2 regions of the Stenotrophomonas sp. 116085_Sma genome follow, and region 2 is predicted to be linked to the other one. Evidence: riboswitches for the same ligand, from Rfam matches in the RefSeq annotation. Region 2 holds a riboswitch; the other holds the start of a gene.
What was found. A riboswitch is a leader RNA that binds a small molecule or an ion and turns the genes downstream of it on or off. The one in region 2 is predicted to bind glycine.
Positions count from the first base shown of each region.

Region 1: another riboswitch for glycine. It lies ahead of gcvP (aminomethyl-transferring glycine dehydrogenase); the one in region 2 lies ahead of ACZK0Z_RS20060 (trimeric intracellular cation channel family protein).

Region 1 covers NZ_CM151057.1:3,651,311-3,660,681, reverse strand. Annotated here, with positions in the region: gene ACZK0Z_RS17130 (hypothetical protein) at 1-485, opposite strand, end outside; partial or broken gene ACZK0Z_RS17125 (hypothetical protein) at 648-857, opposite strand; gene ACZK0Z_RS17120 (helix-turn-helix transcriptional regulator) at 963-1,685, shown strand; gene ACZK0Z_RS17115 (amino acid permease) at 1,768-3,135, shown strand; gene ACZK0Z_RS17110 (VOC family protein) at 3,276-3,686, shown strand; gene gcvP (aminomethyl-transferring glycine dehydrogenase) at 3,779-6,646, opposite strand; glycine riboswitch at 6,709-6,811, opposite strand; gene ACZK0Z_RS17100 (multidrug effflux MFS transporter) at 7,113-8,339, shown strand; gene ACZK0Z_RS17095 (siderophore-interacting protein) at 8,479-9,371, shown strand, end outside.
Region 2 covers NZ_CM151057.1:4,329,318-4,338,688, reverse strand. Annotated here, with positions in the region: gene ACZK0Z_RS20075 (DUF6616 family protein) at 1-12, shown strand, start outside; gene ACZK0Z_RS20070 (hypothetical protein) at 103-360, shown strand; gene ACZK0Z_RS20065 (3-deoxy-7-phosphoheptulonate synthase) at 658-1,731, shown strand; gene ACZK0Z_RS20060 (trimeric intracellular cation channel family protein) at 1,943-2,560, opposite strand; glycine riboswitch at 2,645-2,748, opposite strand; glycine riboswitch at 2,762-2,851, opposite strand; gene ACZK0Z_RS20055 (GIY-YIG nuclease family protein) at 2,892-3,167, shown strand; gene ACZK0Z_RS20050 (nuclear transport factor 2 family protein) at 3,315-3,746, shown strand; gene ACZK0Z_RS20045 (hypothetical protein) at 3,750-4,205, shown strand; gene ACZK0Z_RS20040 (NAD(P)/FAD-dependent oxidoreductase) at 4,334-5,614, opposite strand; gene ACZK0Z_RS20035 (NYN domain-containing protein) at 5,738-6,517, shown strand; gene ACZK0Z_RS20030 (hypothetical protein) at 6,552-6,743, opposite strand; gene ACZK0Z_RS20025 (glutathione S-transferase family protein) at 6,823-7,443, shown strand; gene ACZK0Z_RS20020 (primosomal protein N') at 7,540-9,371, opposite strand, start outside.

The DNA of each region.
Region 1 (9,371 bases), 680 kb from region 2:
AAGGCGGCATTGTCCATTGACGCAGGTGCTGTACCCGTCGCTTCAGCCTTGGATTCGGGGAAAAATGGTTCGCCGCTGTGACGCAGGAACTGCCGGTCGGGCAGAAGCTCGTTGACCAGCGCATCTGGCGTCAGTTCGAGTAGCCGACGCATTCTGGCAAGTTCGGAATCGATCCGAATGGCAATTGATGCGAATAGAGTGTGCGGGATCTTCTTTTGTCTTACTTCGACTCGCCACGTGTAGATATCCACGGGATTGTCGAATGGGTAGAGTTGCTCCAGCCCCAGCGCACACAATCGTTTCAATGGCGTTGGGCCCAATGCAATCGAGCATGCATGAACCTCCACTGCAAGCTCGTAGAGCCGGGGTGCCCCGAATTCGTCGTCATGGCCCTGCTTTCTGCCAGACGGGTAATGCTTCATCAGCAGATGGAAGTATTCGTTGTGTGCATTCTGGAAAGCATCAAGCAGCGTTTCTGGATTCATGTGGACCAAGAGTACGGGTTGGCAGGTCCGATCCCGTGCAGGTTCAGGATTTCTGAGGGCTCCAGGATCGGCGTCTCCAATGATTTGACCTTCCGGCGGGTGGTGCAAGCCAATCGGCGAGTTCGGGCACAAGGGCCGGAACGGTCATCGTGGGTGTCAACTACGGGCGGGTGACTTCTTGGTGGTCGCCTTCTTCGCCGCCTTGCGCCCACTGCTACTGCGCTTGCCCCCACCATCCTGCTTGTTCACGGTGGCCCAGGCGATGCGTTCGGCGGTGCTTTTACTGGCACCACGCTCGCGCTCGCTGTCCTCGATGTGCTCGGCTTGGCGCTTCTGCTTTTCGGTATAGGCGGACTTGTCACCGCGGGGCATGACCGGTCTCCGGCAGGAACTGGCCTCACGGTGGACCTGGCAGCGTTAAGCGCAAGTCCCGCAAGGGTGATCGCACCGGCAAGGGGCCTCGGCTATGCTTGCCGCATGCGAGTCGAGCCCGCCGACATCGAAGCCCTGTTCGACGCCATCCCGGATGTGCTGTTCTTCATCAAGGATCTCCAGGGGCGTTACACCCACGTCAACCAGACCATGCTGCGGCGGCTGGGCCTGCGCGCGCGCAAGGACGTGATCGGGCGCACCGCGGCCGAAATCTACCCGACCGGCCTCAGCGCGGACTACGTCGACCAGGACGCCCGCGTGCTGTCCGGCGAGGTGATCGAGAACCTGATGGAGCTGCACCTGTTCGCCAACCGCGAACCGGGCTGGTGCCTGACCTGCAAGCGCCCGCTGGTGGTCGATGGGGCCATCGAGGGGCTGATCGGCATTTCCCGTGACCTTGGCCAGAAGGACAGTCTGGGTACCCAGTACGAACAGCTGCGACTGGCACTGGCCCACCTCAACGCGCACTACGCCGAGAACGTGCGCATGCAGACCCTGCTGGACATCACCGGCTTTTCGCTGTCCAAGCTGGAGCGCAGCTTCCGCAAGGTGTTCCAGATGACCCCGCAGCAGGTGCTGACCCGGCTGCGGATCCAGATGGCCATGCACCTGCTGCACGGTGACGAGAGCATCGCCAGCATCGGCCAGGCCTGCGGTTTCAGCGACCAGAGCGCCTTCACCCGCAAGTTCAAGGCTGAAACCGGTTTCTCGCCGCGCGCCTACCGCGCCCGTATCGGCGGCAACGTCGGCGAGCCCGCACTGGCCTGAGTGGCCTGCTGCGCTGTGCCTATCCCCGCGGGCATGGGACAGGGTAAGGTGTCGCCCCTGTAGCCCGCCGCCAGCCCCGCCGATGCCCAACTCGATTCCGACCGCTTCGCCGTCCCGCCTCGGACATTCGCTCAAGCCCCGCCAGCTGATCATGATGGGCCTGGGCAGCGCCATCGGCGCCGGGCTGTTCCTCGGCTCGGGCGTGGGCGTGCAGGCGGCCGGTCCGGCGGTGCTGGTGTCCTACCTGGTGGCCGGCGCGCTGGTGATCATCGTGATGAACGCACTGGGCGAGATGGCGGCGGCCAAGCCGACCAGTGGCGCGTTCTCGGTGTATGCCGCCGATGCCATGGGCGCCACCGCCGGCGCCACCGTGGGCTGGCTGTGGTGGGTGCAGCTGGTGATCGTGATCGCTGCCGAAGCAGTGGGCGCGGCCGGGCTGCTGGCCACGGTCTGGCCGGCGGTACCGGTACCGATGGCGGCGTTGGCCTTCATGCTGTTCTTCACTGCGATCAACCTGCTCGGGGTGAAGAACTTCGGCGAGTTCGAATTCTGGTTCGCCATCCTCAAGGTCGCGGCGATCCTGGCCTTCATTGCCATCGGCGTGGCGCTGCTGATGGGCTGGCTGCCGCAGGTGACCTCACCGGGCCTGAGCAACTTCACCGAACATGGTGGCTTCGCCCCGAAGGGCCTGGCCGGCATCGGTGCGGCGCTGCTGGTTGTCGTGTTCGCTTTCGGGGGCACCGAGATCGTGGCCGTGGCCGCGGCCGAAACCGAAGATCCGGAGCGCAGCATCGCCCGCGCCATCCGCACCGTGGCCTGGCGCATCCTGGTGTTCTACATCGGCTCGCTGAGCGTGATCATCGCCGTAGTGCCGTGGACCAGCGAGGCGCTGAAATCGCCGTTCGCTGCGGTGCTGGATATCGCCCGCATCCCGGGCGCGGGCACCGCCATCACCCTGATCGCGGTGATCGCGCTGCTGTCGGCGCTCAATGCCAATCTCTACGGCGCCTCGCGCATGATGTACTCGCTGGCGCAGCGTCGTGAAGCGCCGGCGGTGTTGGGCTGGACCGACCCGCGCCAGGTGCCGGTCATTGCCGTGCTGGCCAGCGTGCTGTTCGGTTTCGCCGCCACGGTGATGGAACTGCTGTTCCCGGACCGGGTGCTGCCGGTGCTGCTGAACATCGTCGGTTCCACCTGCCTGCTGGTGTGGACGCTGTCGCTGGTCTCGCAGCTGGTGCTGCGCCGCCGCGCCGATCGCCTGGGCACCCGCCTGCCGTTCCGCATGGCCGGTTTCCCGTGGCTGACGGTGTGCGCGCTGGGCATCCTGGCGCTGATCTTCGGCCTGCTGCTGAGCGAGTCGCATACCCGCCTGCAGTTCCTGTCGATGGTGGCACTGACCGCTACGATCGCGGCCGGCAGTGCCATCGCCCGGCGCATGCGCGAGGCGTGATCCCGTAGAGCCGACCCTACGGTCGGCTGCCGTTCGGGCAGATGTCAGCCGAGCATGGGCTCGGCTCTACAGAGGGCATACATTCGGCGTGTAATCCTGCTTGCGTGGGCCGTCACCGGCCCGTCGACCGGGAGTACCGCATGCTGCGCAGCCGTCCCTTCCTGATGTTCACCGGCCAGGCCGAGGCCGCCCTGGCCCTGTACGCCGAAGCCTTCGCCGATTTCCGCCTGCTTGCCCTGCAGCGCCACCCCGAGGGCGCCGGTGCCGGTGTGCCTGGGCAGGTCCGCCAGGCCATCTTCCTGCTGGGTGGCACCCACTACCTGTGCTTCGACAGCCTGGACGTGCACGACTTCACCTTCAGCCCATCGATCTCGCTGTTCGTCGAGTGTTCCGGTGCCGAGCAGTTCGAGCGCGCCGCGCGCGTGCTGGGCGAGGGTGGGCACTGGTTGATGCCGGTGGGCGACTATGACTTCAGCAACCGCTACGGCTGGGTGCAGGACCGCTTCGGCGTGTCGTGGCAGCTGAGCCTGGGGCAGATGCCGGACCCGTGATCGGATGCTTGTGGGTGTGGACCTTGGTCCACACACCCTCATGAAAACGGCCCGCTTGCGCGGGCCGTTCTCTTTACCGATGCAGCGAGGAATCAAGCCTCGACTTCATCATCCTTGTAGGCATCGACCGGGATGCAGGCGCACATCACGTTCTTGTCGCCATACACGTTGTCGACGCGGGCCACCGGCGGCCAGTACTTGCTCTGCTTCAGGCTGGCCAGCGGGAAGGCGGCCAGTTCGCGCGGGTAGGCGTGGGTCCACTCGCTGGCGGTCACCGCGGTCGCGGTGTGCGGCGCGTTCTTCAGCGGGTTGTCCTCGCGGTCCAGGCGGCCGTCTTCGATCGCGGTGATTTCCTCGCGGATCTGGATCATCGCGTTGATGAAGCGGTCCAGCTCGTGCAGCGACTCGCTCTCGGTCGGTTCGACCATCAGCGTGCCAGCCACCGGGAAGCTCAGGGTCGGGGCATGGAAGCCGAAGTCGATCAGGCGCTTGGCCACGTCCTCGGCGCCGATGCCGCTGGTCTTCTCCAGCGGACGAACGTCCAGGATGCACTCATGCGCCACCAGGCCGTTGCGGCCGGTGTACAGGGTCTTGAAGTGCGGGGCCAGGCGCTTGGCGATGTAGTTGGCGTTGAGCTGCGCGACCTGTGTGGCCTTGCGCAGGCCTTCACGGCCCATCATCGCGATGTACATCCAGCTGATCGGCAGGATCGATGCACTGCCGAAGCTGGCGGCGCTGACCATGCCGACCGGACCGTTGTCACCCAGCTTGCCCGGCAGGAACGGGGCCAGGTGCTCCTTGACCGCGCACGGGCCGACGCCCGGGCCACCACCGCCGTGCGGGATGCAGAAGGTCTTGTGCAGGTTCAGGTGTGAAACGTCCGAACCCCACTTGCCCGGCTTGGCGACGCCGACCAGGGCGTTCATGTTGGCGCCGTCGGTGTACACCTGGCCGCCGTGCTTGTGGATGATCTCGCAGATCTCGACCACCTCTTCCTCGAACACGCCGTGCGTGGACGGGTAGGTCATCATGATCGCGGCCAGGCGGTCGCTGTACTTCTCGGCGTTGAGGCGGATGTCCTCGACGTCAACGTTGCCGTTGGCGTCGGTCTTGGTCACCACGACCTTCATGCCGCACATCTGCGCCGAAGCCGGGTTGGTGCCATGTGCCGAATCCGGGATCAGGCATATGTCGCGGTGGCCCTCGCCGCGCGAGCGGTGGTAGGCGCGGATCGCCAGCAGGCCGGCGTACTCACCCTGCGCGCCGGAATTCGGTTGCAGGCTGACTGCGTCGTAGCCGGTGCATTCGACCAGCATCGCTTCCAGCGTGTCGATCAGTTCCTTGTAGCCCAGCGCCTGGTCGGCCGGCACCAGCGGGTGGATCTGCGAGAACTCCGGCCAGGTCACCGGAATCATCTCGGCGGTGGCGTTGAGCTTCATGGTGCACGAACCCAGCGGGATCATCGTGCGATCCATCGCCAGGTCCTTGTCGGCCAGCGAACGCAGGTAGCGCAGCAGCTCGTGCTCGCTGTGGTGGGTGTTGAACACCGGGTGGGTCAGGAACGCGGACTGGCGCAGCAGGCCGGCCGGCAGCGCGTCGGCGGTGCTGGCATCCAGCGCGTCGACGTCCAGCGAGGCACCGAACACGGCCGCCACGGCAACGATGTCGGCGCGGGTGGTGGTTTCGTCCAGGCTGATGCCGACCGAGTCGCTGTCGATCGCGCGCAGGTTGTAGCCGGCGGCGCGCGCCTTGGCATGGATCTCATCGGCATGCACGCCGGTGACATGCAGGGTGTCGAAGAAATCGCCACCGACCTGCACGCCGGCATTGCGCAGCGCTGCGGCCAGGATCGAGGCCAGGCGATGGGTGCGGCGGGCAATGCGGGTCAGGCCTTCCGGGCCGTGGTAAACGGCGTACATCGAGGCCATCACCGCCAGCAGCACCTGCGCGGTACAGATGTTGGAAGTCGCCTTCTCGCGGCGGATGTGCTGCTCGCGGGTCTGCAGGGTCAGGCGGTAGGCCGGGTTGCCCTGGGCATCGACCGAAACACCGATCAGGCGGCCCGGCATCGAGCGCTTGTAGGCGTCACGGCAGGCCATGAAGGCGGCGTGCGGGCCACCGAAGCCGAACGGCACGCCGAAACGCTGGCTGTTGCCGACCACGATGTCCGCGCCCCATTCGCCCGGGGCGGCCAGCAGGGTCAGGGCCAGCAGGTCGGTGGCCACGGCCACCAGGCCGCCGCGTGCGTGCACGGCATCGACCAGCGCCTTGTAGTCGCCCACCTGGCCGAAGGTATCCGGATACTGCAGCAGCAGGCCGAAGGCTTCCGCTTCCAGCGCTTCGGCCGGGGTGCCGACGCGCAGCACGATGCCCATGGGCTCGGCGCGGGTACGCAGCAGTTCCAGCGTCTGCGGATGCACGGCGTCGTGCACGAAGAAGGTGTCCGACTTGGACTTGGCCGAACGCTTGGCCAGGGTCATCGCTTCAGCAGCGGCGGTGGCTTCGTCCAGCAGCGAGGCGTTGGCGATTTCCATGCCGGTCAGGTCGGCGCACAGGGTCTGGAAGTTGATCAGCGCTTCCATGCGGCCCTGCGAGATTTCCGCCTGGTACGGGGTGTAGGCGGTGTACCACGCCGGGTTTTCCAGGATGTTGCGCAGGATCACGTTCGGCGTGTGGGTGCCGTAGTAGCCTTGGCCGATGAAGCTGCGCAGCACGGTGTTCTTGTCGGCGATCGCACGGATCTTCGCCAGTGCCTGCACTTCGGTCATCGACTCCGGCAGCGCCAGCGGCGCCGGCGACTTGATCTTGGCCGGCACGATGGCATCGGTCATCGCATCCAGCGACGCGTGGCCGACGACGTCGAGCATCTGCGCGATCTCGGCGTCATTGGGGCCGATGTGGCGCTCGACGAACGCGTTGTGGTGCTCGAGCTCACGCAGGGAAGGGGTGTTCTGGGACATGGCGAAGGATCCGTCAGGAAAGGGCACACGCACGGGCACAAGCCGCCGGTCGGCGGTCTGCGGGGCGCCCCTCTGTCCTTTTGCCTGAGAGTTTAAAAGCGCGGAAAACCGCAGCTTCGTGCCCCTTCGGCGCCGGATCGAACCGGTCTCTCCAGAGTTGTGTTACGGGTGGTATCGGGCCTGAGCGATTACGGGCGTTGCGCCTTCGGCAGCGGTGTTCCGCTTCTCCCACCGTGTTGCCCGCTGATTATAGCCCGTTGCGGGCGCGGCGGCCGCCTCCGCCCCCTGACCGCCGCGCCTGAATGGCCGATGGCCCGGCCGTGCGTTTTGTGCAGTGCTGCATGGCATCAAGCGCAATCCCCACCTATGATGGGCGGATACCCGAATTCATCTGGCGCCGTCCCCGTTGCTGCGGGACCGGCGCCCGCCGTGCTTGCCCCGCATGGCCCTGCCGGACGTTTCCTCCATGACCGCCGCTGTTGCCCCCTCCACCCGCCGCATGGCCCTGCTGCTTGCCGGCCTGGCCATGTTCGGCCCGTTCTCGATCGACACCATCTTCCCGGCGTTCCCGCAGCTGGCCCAGCGCCTGGCGGTGGACGAGGTGGCGGTGCAGCAGACCATCAGCGTGTACCTGCTGTTCTACGGCCTGATGAGCCTGGCGCACGGTCCGCTGTCCGATGCCTGGGGCCGCAAGCGGGTGATCCTGGGCGGCCTGGTGGTGTTCGTCGGCGCCTCGGTCGGCTGTGCGCTGTCCACCGACCTGAGCACGCTGCTGGCGTTCCGCGCGCTGCAGGGCCTGTCGGCAGGTGTCGGCATGATCGTCGGCCGCGCGGTGATCCGCGACCTGTACCACGGCCACGATGCCCAGCGGCTGATGAGCCAGGTGTCGATGCTGTTCGGCATCGCCCCGGCCATCGCACCGATCATCGGTGGCTGGATCCTGCTCAGTGGCGCAGGTTGGCCGCTGATCTTCTGGTTCCTGGTGGTGTTCGCACTGGTCCTGCTGGCGGCCACCGCGCGCTTCCTGCCGGAAACCCATCCGGTCGAGGCGCGGGTGCCGCTGTCGCCGCGCGTGCTGCTGCGTGACTACGTGCGCATCGGCTTCAACCCGCGCTTCCTGCGCCTGGCGCTGGCCGGCAGCATCGGTTTCGGCGGCATCTTCCTGTACATCTCCTCGGCGCCGGTGTTCGTGATGCAGCACCTGCACCTGGGCGAGGGCGGTTTCGCGTGGTTGTTCATCCCCACCATCGGCGGCATGACCACCGGCTCGTTCCTGTCCGGGCGCATGGCCGGGCACACCACGCCCACACGCCAGGTCGCCATCGGTTTCAGCCTGTGCGCGCTGTCGGCGCTGCTGAATGTCGGCTACGTGGCGCTGTCGCCGCAGTTCGTGCTGCCGTGGGCGGTGCTGCCGATCTTCCTGGGCGGCATGGGCATGTCGCTGATCTTCCCCATCCTGGCCCTGGCGGTGCTGGACATGTACCCGCACCAGCGTGGCCTGGCGTCGTCGCTGCAGGCCTTCGTGCAGCTGATGATCAGCACGGTGGTGGCGGGCGTGGTGTCGCCGCTGCTCAGTGCCAGCCCGCTGCACCTGGCGCTGGGGCAGGCCGCGTTCTTCGCTGCCGGCTTCGTGTTCTGGTACTGGGAACACCAGCGTGAACGCGCGGCGCAGGCAGCCTGCACGGACCATTGAGCAGCGCGCAGGGGTAGGGCGGGCCGCGATGCCCGAAAGGCTTGCGGCGAGGAATGACCGGACTAGGCTGGGGACTCCAGCCAGCCGGTGCGTGGATGCACGACAGCCAGCCGATCCGATGTCGTTGCATGAGGTTCCCATGGCTGCGCAGCAGACCTACCGCCTGTTCGAGGTGGCGCTGAAAGAGCGCCGCGTTCTTTCCCCTTCCCTGGACCGCATGGTGTTCACCGGTGCCGACGTGGCGCGGATGAAGACCGAAGGCCCGGACCAGCGCATCAAGGTGTTCTTCCCCTTGCCCGGCCAGGACGTGCCGCAGGTGCCCAGCGGCGAGGACTGGTATCCGCGCTACCGGGCGCTGCCGGACGATCAGCGCCCGCCCATGCGCACCTACACCATCCGCCAGCTGCGTGCCGAGCAGGGCGAGGTCGACGTTGATTTCGTACTGCATGGCGAGACGGGGCCGGCCTCGCGCTGGGCCATCCACGCGCGGCCGGGCGACCGCGTAGTGCTGCTGGCCCCCGATGCCGACTGTGCCGACAGCAGCGAAGGCTGGGAATGGAAACCGCCGGCGGGTGTCGGCCAGGTGCTGCTGGTGGCGGATGAAACCGCGCTGCCGGCAGTGGCTGGCATCCTCGAGGAACTGGCCGCGCTGGCCGATCCGCCACGCACGCTGGCGCTGCTGGAAGTGGCGCAGGCCGGCGACGCGGTGCCGCTGAAGGCGCCGTCCACGGCCGAGCTGGTCTGGTTGCCGCGTGGTCAGGCGGCCCACGGCCAGCCGCTGCTGCAGGCGGTCCAGGCGCGGCTGGCAGCGGTCTCGGCGGTGTCTGTCGGTGACGAACTGGAGGAGATCGATGTCGACGCGCAGATCCTCTGGGAACAGGCGGATGCCAGCGTGGCCGGGCCGCTGTATGCCTGGGTGGCAGGCGAGGCGGGAGCGGTGATGGCGATCCGTCGCCATCTGGTCCGCGATTGCGGGCTGGACCGCCGCGCGATCACCTTCATGGGCTACTGGCGGCACGGCAAAGTGCTGGA
Region 2 (9,371 bases):
GCTGCCTTGTAGCGGCGCCTTCGGACGCGCATGGCACATGCGCCTGTCACCCGGACGCGGTAAACAGTGCACTGCCCCTGTCCATCCGCACGGAAGTCGATCATGCAGAGCACGCTCCAGGTAACGCTGTACGGCCCGCTTGGCGACACCCCGGCGCTGCAGCTGCCGCAGGTGGAAGGGCCGTCGGTGGCGATCCCGGAACCGCTCCTGCGGCGGCTGGTATCCGACCTTTACACCGCCCGTTCCCTGCTCAATCCCGAGCAGCTGGATGAGGCCCGGCAGGAACTGGGGCGCGTGCTGGAGCGCTGGGCCGACATCCATGAAGGCCTGCTGCTGGACGTGGAAGTGCATGGCAGATGAGCGACTTCGCGTGCCTGGCGCCGCATGGATGGCCCAGGTGCGCGACTCGCTGAACCGCGCCCCCAGTTGCGGATGAAACATTTTGCACTGCGCAGAAGCTGTGCTATCAATAGAACCCATGAACGCAGCCCCCACCAGCTTTTACTGGTATTACTTTCCGAAGCCACTGGCGGAGGAAGGACTGCGCTCACCCTGAAGAAAGCTTCAGACGCATTCCCGAAAGCCGCCAGCGAACCTGGCGGCTTTTTTCATGCCGCCACGCTGGGGACCCCCAACGTTCCGGAGACCTCCCCCCCAATGCCCCCGCACACCGACGACCTGCGTATCCGCACCATCGAACCGCTGACACCGCCTGCCCAGCTGCTGGCGATGCTGCCGTGTGACGATGAAGCCTCCGACACCGTCAGCGCCTCGCGCGCGGCCCTGCACCAGATCCTGCATGGCCGTGACGACCGCCTGGCGGTGGTGGTCGGCCCGTGCTCGATCCACGACCCGCACGCCGCCATCGAATACGCCCAGCGCCTGAAGCCGCTGCGTGACGCACTGGCCGGCGAGCTGGAAATCGTCATGCGCGTGTACTTCGAGAAGCCGCGTACCACGGTGGGCTGGAAGGGCTTGATCAACGATCCGGACCTGGATGGCAGCTTCAGGATCGACAAGGGCCTGCGCATCGCCCGTGGCCTGCTGCGCGACATCAACAAGCTGGGCCTGCCGGCCGGCGTCGAGTTCCTCGACGTGATCTCGCCGCAGTACATTGCCGATCTGGTGGCCTGGGGTGCCATTGGTGCGCGCACCACCGAAAGCCAGGTGCACCGCGAACTGGCCTCGGGACTGTCGTGCCCGGTCGGCTTCAAGAACGGCACCGATGGCAACGTGAAGATCGCCGCCGACGCGGTGGGTGCGGCCTCCAATCCGCATCACTTCCTGTCGGTCACCAAGCAGGGTGGCACCGCCATTGTTTCGACCACCGGCAACCCGGATTGCCACGTGATCCTGCGCGGTGGCAAGCAGCCGAACTACGATGCAGGCAGTGTGGCCGAGGCCTGCCAGGCGCTGGCCAAGGCCAAGCTGCCGACGCGCCTGATGATCGACGCCAGCCATGCCAACAGCCTGAAGAACCCCGAGAACCAGCCGAAGGTGATCGAAGAGATCGCCGTTCAGTTGGAAGACGGCGAACAGCGCATCGTCGGTGTGATGATCGAGAGCCATCTGGTCGGTGGCCGCCAGGAACTGGTGGAAGGCCAGCCGCTGGTCTACGGGCAGAGCATCACCGATGGCTGCATCGACTGGGACACCACCGTGACGGTGCTGGAGCGACTGGCTGCGGCCGTGCGCGCCCGTCGTGAAGTGAAGGTGTCCGAAGCCGCCTGATGGAAGCCGCCTGAGTGCGGCATGTGTGTGGATGGCGGCCAGCGCCTGCGGGGGTGCGGCCGCGATCAGGGTCGGTCGGAGTTGGAGGCCGACCCGTCCGCACCGGCGATGCGCCTGGCGCTGCGTATGTGCGACAGCGCCAGGTACATCGCCGGGGTGGTGCAGGCTTTGACTGGTAGCGCCGGGCCATGCCCGGCGAACACGCCATCGTTCAATGCACCTCGTCGTGATACACGAACTTCGGCATTTCCCAGCGGTAGTGGATCGCCAACAGGCGCAGCGCAAACCCGCCACCGAGGCAACACAGGATCGCGGTGGCGTCGGCCACGCCCCAGTGCAGCAGCAACAGATACGCCGCGCCGGTCAGCAGCGCGATGATCGCGTACAGCTCCTTCTGGAAGATCAGCGGTACTTCGTTGCAGAGGATGTCGCGCAGCACGCCGCCGAACGCACCGGTCAGCATGCCGGCGATCAGCACGATCGGCATCGCATGGCCCGCTTCGCGTGCGATCGAGCAGCCGATCAGGGTGAAGGCGATGAGGCCCAAGCCATCGAGCACGAGGAAGGTACGGCGGAAGTGGTGCATCCAGCGCGCCACCCATGTGGCGATCAGCGCCGCGCACACGGTGAAGCCCAGGTACTCGGGGTGCTTCACCCAACCCAGCGGGTAATGGCCGAGCAGGATGTCGCGCAGCGAACCGCCACCGAGGGCGGTGACGCAGGCGATCATGACCACGCCGAACAGGTCCATGCGGCGGCGGCCGGCGGACAGCGCGCCGGTCATGGCTTCAGCGGAAATGGCGATCAGGTAGATGATGGACAGCAGCATGGGGCAGGCTCCGGGCGCGGTGGGGCCGGCCATGCGCGACTACCGCCACTGCCTGCGCAATGACGGGACGACGATGACCGGTGCCGCTCCCGCTGTCCTTTTGCCTGAGAGTTCAGCGGCGTGGGCCGCGTGCCCCTTCGGCGGATCGTCCCGGGCATGCCCGGTGACCTCTCTCCAGCTCGGCGAGTCGAATGCATGGTTGGTGGGATTCCAGCCCACCGGCCTGAGCGATCATGGGAGCCTGCGCCTTCGGCGGGCGCCAGCGTGGCGCCTCTCTCCTGCATTCGGCCGTCAGTATATCCGCTGCAGTGCAGCACGGCATAATCCCGCCATGGCCCCGTCCCCCCGCCCGTGGTTCCTGTACCTGCTCGAATGCCGCGATGGCAGTTATTACGCCGGCATCAGCACCGATGTGGAGGCGCGATTCGCCGCCCACCAGGCCGGCAAGGGCGCGCGCTACACCCGGGCCCGGCCGCCACTGCGCGTGCTGGCCGTACGCGAATACCCGGACCGTTCCGCCGCCTCGCGCGCCGAGTGGCAGCTCAAGCAGCAGCCGCGCGAACGCAAGCTGGCCTGGCTGCAGGCGCCGGATCCCGCGCTTCTGTAGAGCCGAGCCCGTGCTCGGCTGTTGTTGCTGCTGCTGCCTGATGGTCAAGCCGAGCATGGGCTCGGCTCTACAGTAGATCCACGCCACGCGTGGATGGGCTACCCGGCCCGTGCGATGATCGCCTCGCGCCCAGCGCTGGAGACCCGGATGTCCACGATCGCCCTGCTGTTCGCCCTTTCCGCAGCCATAAGCCCCGCCGCCGACCCGGCCACCATCGAGGCCATCGAAGCCACCTGCCATGACTACGTCGACGGCCAGCTGGAGGCGGACCCACAGCGCGTCGCACGGTCCCTGCACCCGGACCTGGCCAAGCGCGCGGTCCTCGGTGATACACCCGATGAGCGCCTTGGCCTGCGCCGGATGTCGAAGGAAGAGCTGGTCTCACTGACGAAGCAGGGCGCGCTGAAGACCCCGAAGGAGCAATGGGACCGCCGCTGCACGGTGCTGGATGTGACCGGCAGCGCTGCCTCGGTGCGGCTGGAAACACCGTGGTTCGTCGATTACTTCCACATGGGGCGCTTCGGGCAGCGCTGGGTCATCGTCAACGCACTGTGGTACCCGAAGCCGAAGGCGCAGTGACTGATGCGTGCCGCCGGCAAGGCATGGATCTCCGTCGTCGTGCTGGTCGCCGGCATCGCGCTGCTGCCTGGCCTGCTGTACCTGCTCGGGCTGACGCTGGTCGAAGGCCGGCCGCAGCCGGCAGACCGTGTGCCGAGTGGTGTGGCTGCGTGCACCAGTGAACCACGAACGGGATACCAGCCGATGAACCCGTGGCGTTTCATCGCCCAGTTCTTCGACAAGGACGTGATGAAGAAGAAGGTGCCTGAAGTGGAGCGGGAGGCCTTCTGGATTGCCCGACGCCACCTGTGGCGGCAACCGCAGCAAGACATGCTGCGCTGGCATCTCAGCAGCACCGCATTGACGATCTGGATCACCCGGCATTGGAGTACCGCGCAGATTGCCGACACCGCGAGAAAAGAGGATTTCTGCCGGGCATGGTCGAAACGGCGGGTGCCGGGCGGCCCGATGAGGAAGTAGAGCCACGCCATGCGTGGCTGAGCCCCATGCGGCCTGCACAGGCGCTCATCCACGCATGGCGTGGATCTACTGCAAGGGGTCAGAGCCCTTTCCTGCGGAAAGGGATCCGACCCCTGTTGCGTGCAGCCCTACCGCTTCGGCCGCCGGTCGTCGCGGTCATCACCGAAGATGATGCGTGCGCTGCGCTGGTAGCTCCAGTACGCCACCGCCCAGTTCAGCAGCACCACGATGCGGTTGCGGAAGCCGATCAGGAAGAACACGTGCGCGGCCAGCCAGAACCACCAAGCCAGCACACCAGATAACTGCAGCCGGCCCAGGTGCACGATCGCGGCCATGCGGCCGATCGTGGCGAGGTTGCCGTAGTCGGCGTACTTGAACGGACCGGGTTCGGGCTTGCCGTGCAGGCGCGCGCGGATCACCTCGGCCACGTACTTGCCCATCTGCTTGGCCGCGGGCGCCACACCGGGCACCGGCTTGCCATTGGCCTGGTTCAGCGCGGCCAGGTCGCCGGCCACGAACAGCTCCGGGTGACCGGGCAGGGTCAGGTCCGGTTGCACCTGCACGCGTCCGGCGCGGTCCAGCGGCACGTCCAGCGTGCGCGCCAGCGGTGAAGCGGCCACGCCGGCGGCCCACACCACGGTGCGTGCCGGCACGAACTGATCGCCGAGCTTGAAACCCTGGCTGTCGATGTCGCTCACCGGGGTACCCGTCAGCACTTCCACGCCGAGCTTTTCCAGCTGCCGGCGCGCCTTCAGCGAAAGGACTTCCGGGAACGAGGACAGCACGCGCGGACCGGCCTCGACCAGCCGCACCTTGGCGCTGGCCGGATCGATGTGGCGGAATTCATTACGCAGCGTGTGGCGCGCGATTTCGGCCAGCGTGCCGGCCAGCTCGACGCCGGTAGGGCCGCCGCCGACGATGGCGAAACTCAGCCACGCCGCTTTCTTTGCCGGGTCCGGTTCGGCCTCGGCGCGTTCGAAGGCCAGCAGCAGCTTGCGGCGAAGTGCGATGGCATCGTCCAGCGTCTTCAGGCCGGGCGCATCATCGGCCCATTGGTCGTTGCCGAAGTAGGCGTGGGTGGCGCCGGTGGCCAGCAGCAGGCTGTCGTAGTCCAGCGCGCTGCCATCGGCCATGCGGATCTGCCGGGCCTGCTTGTCGATGACCACCACTTCGCCCAGGCGGACTTCCACATTGCGCTGGTGGCCGAGGATGTGGCGCAGCGGTGCGGCGATATCCGGCGCGGACAGGCCCGCGGTGGCCACCTGGTACAACAGCGGCTGGAACAGATGATGGTTGCGGCGGTCGACCAGGGTGATACGCATGCGCTCGCGGGCCAGGGCACGGGTGGCCCAGAGACCGGCAAAACCGCCGCCGACAACGACCAGGTGGGGAACGCGCTCGCGACTCATCGACTCACTCCAGTGGGGGCATTGGGGGAAGCGCCTGGCATCTTCGCACGGCGACCGCCTGTCACGTCAGCGCCCGCGTGGATCGGCGATACTCGGGTTCAGGCAACCGCCCGCGAGGAGTCCATGAGCGAACCGGAAAAGCGCATCGCCCTGTTGATCGACGCCGACAACGCGCCGGCCTCGAAGATCGACGAAGTGCTGGCCGAAGTGGCCCGCTACGGCGTGGCCAACGTGCGCCGCGCCTACGGCAACTGGAAGAGCCCGCGATTGAAGGGCTGGGAAGCCGTGCTGCACGAATACGCGATCCGCCCGATCCAGCAGTTCGCCTACAGCAAGGGCAAGAACGCCTCGGACATGGCGATGGTGATCGATGCCATGGACCTGCTGTACGCGCGCAATCTGGACGGCTTCGCCATCGTGTCCAGCGATGCCGACTTCACCCCGATGGTGATGCGCCTGCTGACCGATGGCGTGAAGGTGTATGGCTTCGGCGAGAAGAAGACGCCGGAGCCCTTCGTCAATGCGTGCTCGAAATTCACCTATCTGGAAGCGCTGGGCCAGACCCATGCCAGCGTGCCGGATACCGAACAGGCGTCCAGCGAACAGGCATCGAATGAGCCGGTGGCCAACGACGATGCCCGGCCGCGCAAGAGTGGTGCGGAAATGCGCAGCGACACGCGGCTGGTGAAGATGCTGCGTCGCGCGGTGTCCTCGGCCGAGGGTGAGGATGGCTGGTCGCACCTGGGACCGGTCGGCAGCCAGATCGGCAACCAGGCCTCGTTCGACCCGCGGAACTACGGCTACGGCAAGCTCAGCGATCTGCTGGCGGCGATCGGCCTGTTCGAGCTGAAGAAGGACGGCAAGTCGTCCTACGTGCGCGCGCTGCCAAAAAAGAACCGGTAGTGCCGGCCACTGGCCGGCACATCACCCAAACGGGTCAGATCACCCGTGCTTCCGAATTCGCATAGCCGTCGGCGAACCCGGCGGCGAAATCCTCAACGCCGTTGAAGGCCAGCAGCAACAGGCCCGCACACAGCAGCAGATTGCGATTGGAGCGGCGGTAGCCCAGCACCAGCATCCCCAGCCCTGCTGCCAGCAGAACGTAGTTCAAAGCATCCCATGCAGTCACGTCGTCTCTCCCTGTGGATGGGCGTATCGTAGCGTTTCCGCGCCACCGTGGCGCACCGCTGCAGGCAAGGAAATCCGCAATGTTGAAGATCTGGGGCCGCCGCAATTCCAGCAACGTCCGCAAAGTACTGTGGTGTGCCGAGGAGATCGGCCTGCCGTATGAATCCATCGAAGTCGGTGGCAGCCATGGCGGCACGCAGACGCCGGAATACCAGGCGATGAATCCCAATGGCCTGGTACCGGTGATCGAAGACCACGGCCTGCCGCTGTGGGAATCGAACGCCATCGTGCGCTATCTGAGCGCACGCTACGCATTGGGCACGCTGTACGCCGAAGACCCGATGGAGCGCGCCCAGGCCGAGAAGTGGATGGACTGGAGCACCTCGCGGATGGCGCCGCTGTACAGCGACCTGATCTGGGGCATCATGCGCACCGCCCCGGCCGACCGCGACGAAGCGCGGATCAGCGCGGCCATCGTCCGTGCCGGTGACTACCTGGCGATGGCCGATGCCACCCTGGCCAGGCAGCCGTGGCTGTCGGGCGAAAAATTCGCGATGGGTGACATCCCGCTGGGCTCGCTGATCTACGCCTGGTTCGAACTGCCGATCCAGCGCCCGGAGCTTCCGCACCTGGCCGAATGGTACGCCCGCCTTCGCGAGCGTCCCGCCTACCAGCGCGGCGTGATGTCGCCGCTGACCTAAGCGAGAGCGTTCGGGGTCAGAGCCCTTTTCTGCGAAAAGGGATCCGACCCCAATACCGCGGGGTCGGATCCCACCCGACGGGTGGGCTCTGACCCCTCAATACAGATCCGTCGGATCCACATCCAGCGACCAGCGCACCTTGCGTGCTTCCGGCAGCGCGTACAGCTGTGGCACCAGCTGCCCGAGCACGCCGTGCAGTGGCGGCCGGTGCACGGCAGACAGCAGCAGCTGCGTGCGCTGGTAGCCGGCGCGCCGCGGCATTGGCGCCGGCATCGGCCCATACGCCTCCACCACGTTCTGCTCGCCCAGCAGCTGTCGCGCTGCCAGCAGGAACGCATTGGCATGCTCCACCTGCTGCGCTTCGGCGCGCATCAGCGCCAGATGCGCGAAGGGGGGGAATCCGGCGGCCTGGCGCTGGTTCAATTCGGCCTGTGCGAACGGGTGGTAGCCACCGCTGACCAGCGTTTCCAGCAGTGGATGCCCGGGGTGATGGGTCTGCAGCCAGACCTCGCCGGGATCACGTGCACGACCCGCACGGCCCGCCACCTGGATCAGCTGCTGCGCCAGTTTCTCGCTGGCGCGGAAGTCGGCCGAGAACAGGCCTTCATCAATGCCGACCACCACCACCAGGGTCAGCTTGGGCAGGTCGTGGCCCTTGGCCAGGATCTGCGTGCCGACCAGGATGCCGGGCTGGTCGCCCAGTTTCGCCAGCTGTTGTTCCAGTGCATCGCGGCGTGACGTGGTGCCGCGGTCGATGCGCACAACCGGAAAATCGGCGAAGGCGGCGGTGAGATGCTCTTCCAGGCGCTCGGTGCCGATGCCCTGCGGTTGCAGCGCCAGGCTCCCGCACGCGGGGCATGCCAGCGGTGCCGGTTGCCGCGCGCCACAGTGATGGCACTGCAGGCGACGGCCGCCGCCATGCACGGTCATCGGCGCATCGCAGCGGTTGCACGGTGCGGTCCAGCCGCAGTCGTGGCACAGCTGCACCGGTGCGTAGCCACGGCGGTTCTTGAACACCAGCACCTGCTGGCCGCGCTGCAGGTGCTCACTGATGCCGGCCAGCACATCGGCCGACAGGCCATCGTGCAGCGGCCGCTTGCGCACGTCGAGGATGCGCACGCGCGGTGGCCGCGCATCACCGGCACGCTGCTTCAGGCGCAGGTGGGTGTAGCGCCCGGCATAGGCGTTGTGCAGCGTTTCCAATGAAGGCGTAGCGCTGCCGAGCAGCACCGGGATGCCCAGCGCCTTGGCCCGCACCAGGGCGAAATCGCGTGCGTGGTAGCGGATGCCATCCTGCTGCTTGTAGCTGCCGTCATGTTCCTCGTCGACGATCAGCAGGCCGGCCTGCGGCAGTGGCGTGAACACCGCCGAGCGGGTGCCGACGATGACCCGCGCTTCGCCGCGGGAGGCCGCTGCCCAGACGCGCGCGCGCTCGTTGTCGTTCAATCCCGAGTGCAGGGCATGCACGGCGATGCCGAGGCGGCCGCGGAAGCGTGCCAGGGTCTGCGGGGTGAGGCCGATTTCCGGCACCAGCACCAGCGCCTGCCTGCCTTGCGCTAGGCAGTGGATGATGGCCTGCAGGTAGACCTCGGTCTTGCCGCTGCCGGTTACGCCATCCAGGAGGAACGGTTGGAAGCCCTCGACTGCCTTGATTGCCGCCACGGCCTCGGCCTGGTCCGGGTTGAGGGTGGGGCCGGGCAGTGGCTGCGCGTGCTGCGGCGCCACGCTCAGCGCTACGCGCTCGGCCAGTTCCCGCTTGGCGAGGCTGCGCGCGGCGGTGCGCCAGTCGTCCATGCGTTCTCCCAGCACGTCTTCATCGACGATGGCGTCGGCCAGCAGTTCGGCCAGTTGCCGGGGGCGGCTGCCGGCACGCAGTTTTTCGCGCTGGGCGCGGCCTTCGGCGGTCAGCTGCCAGCCCCAGTGGTGGG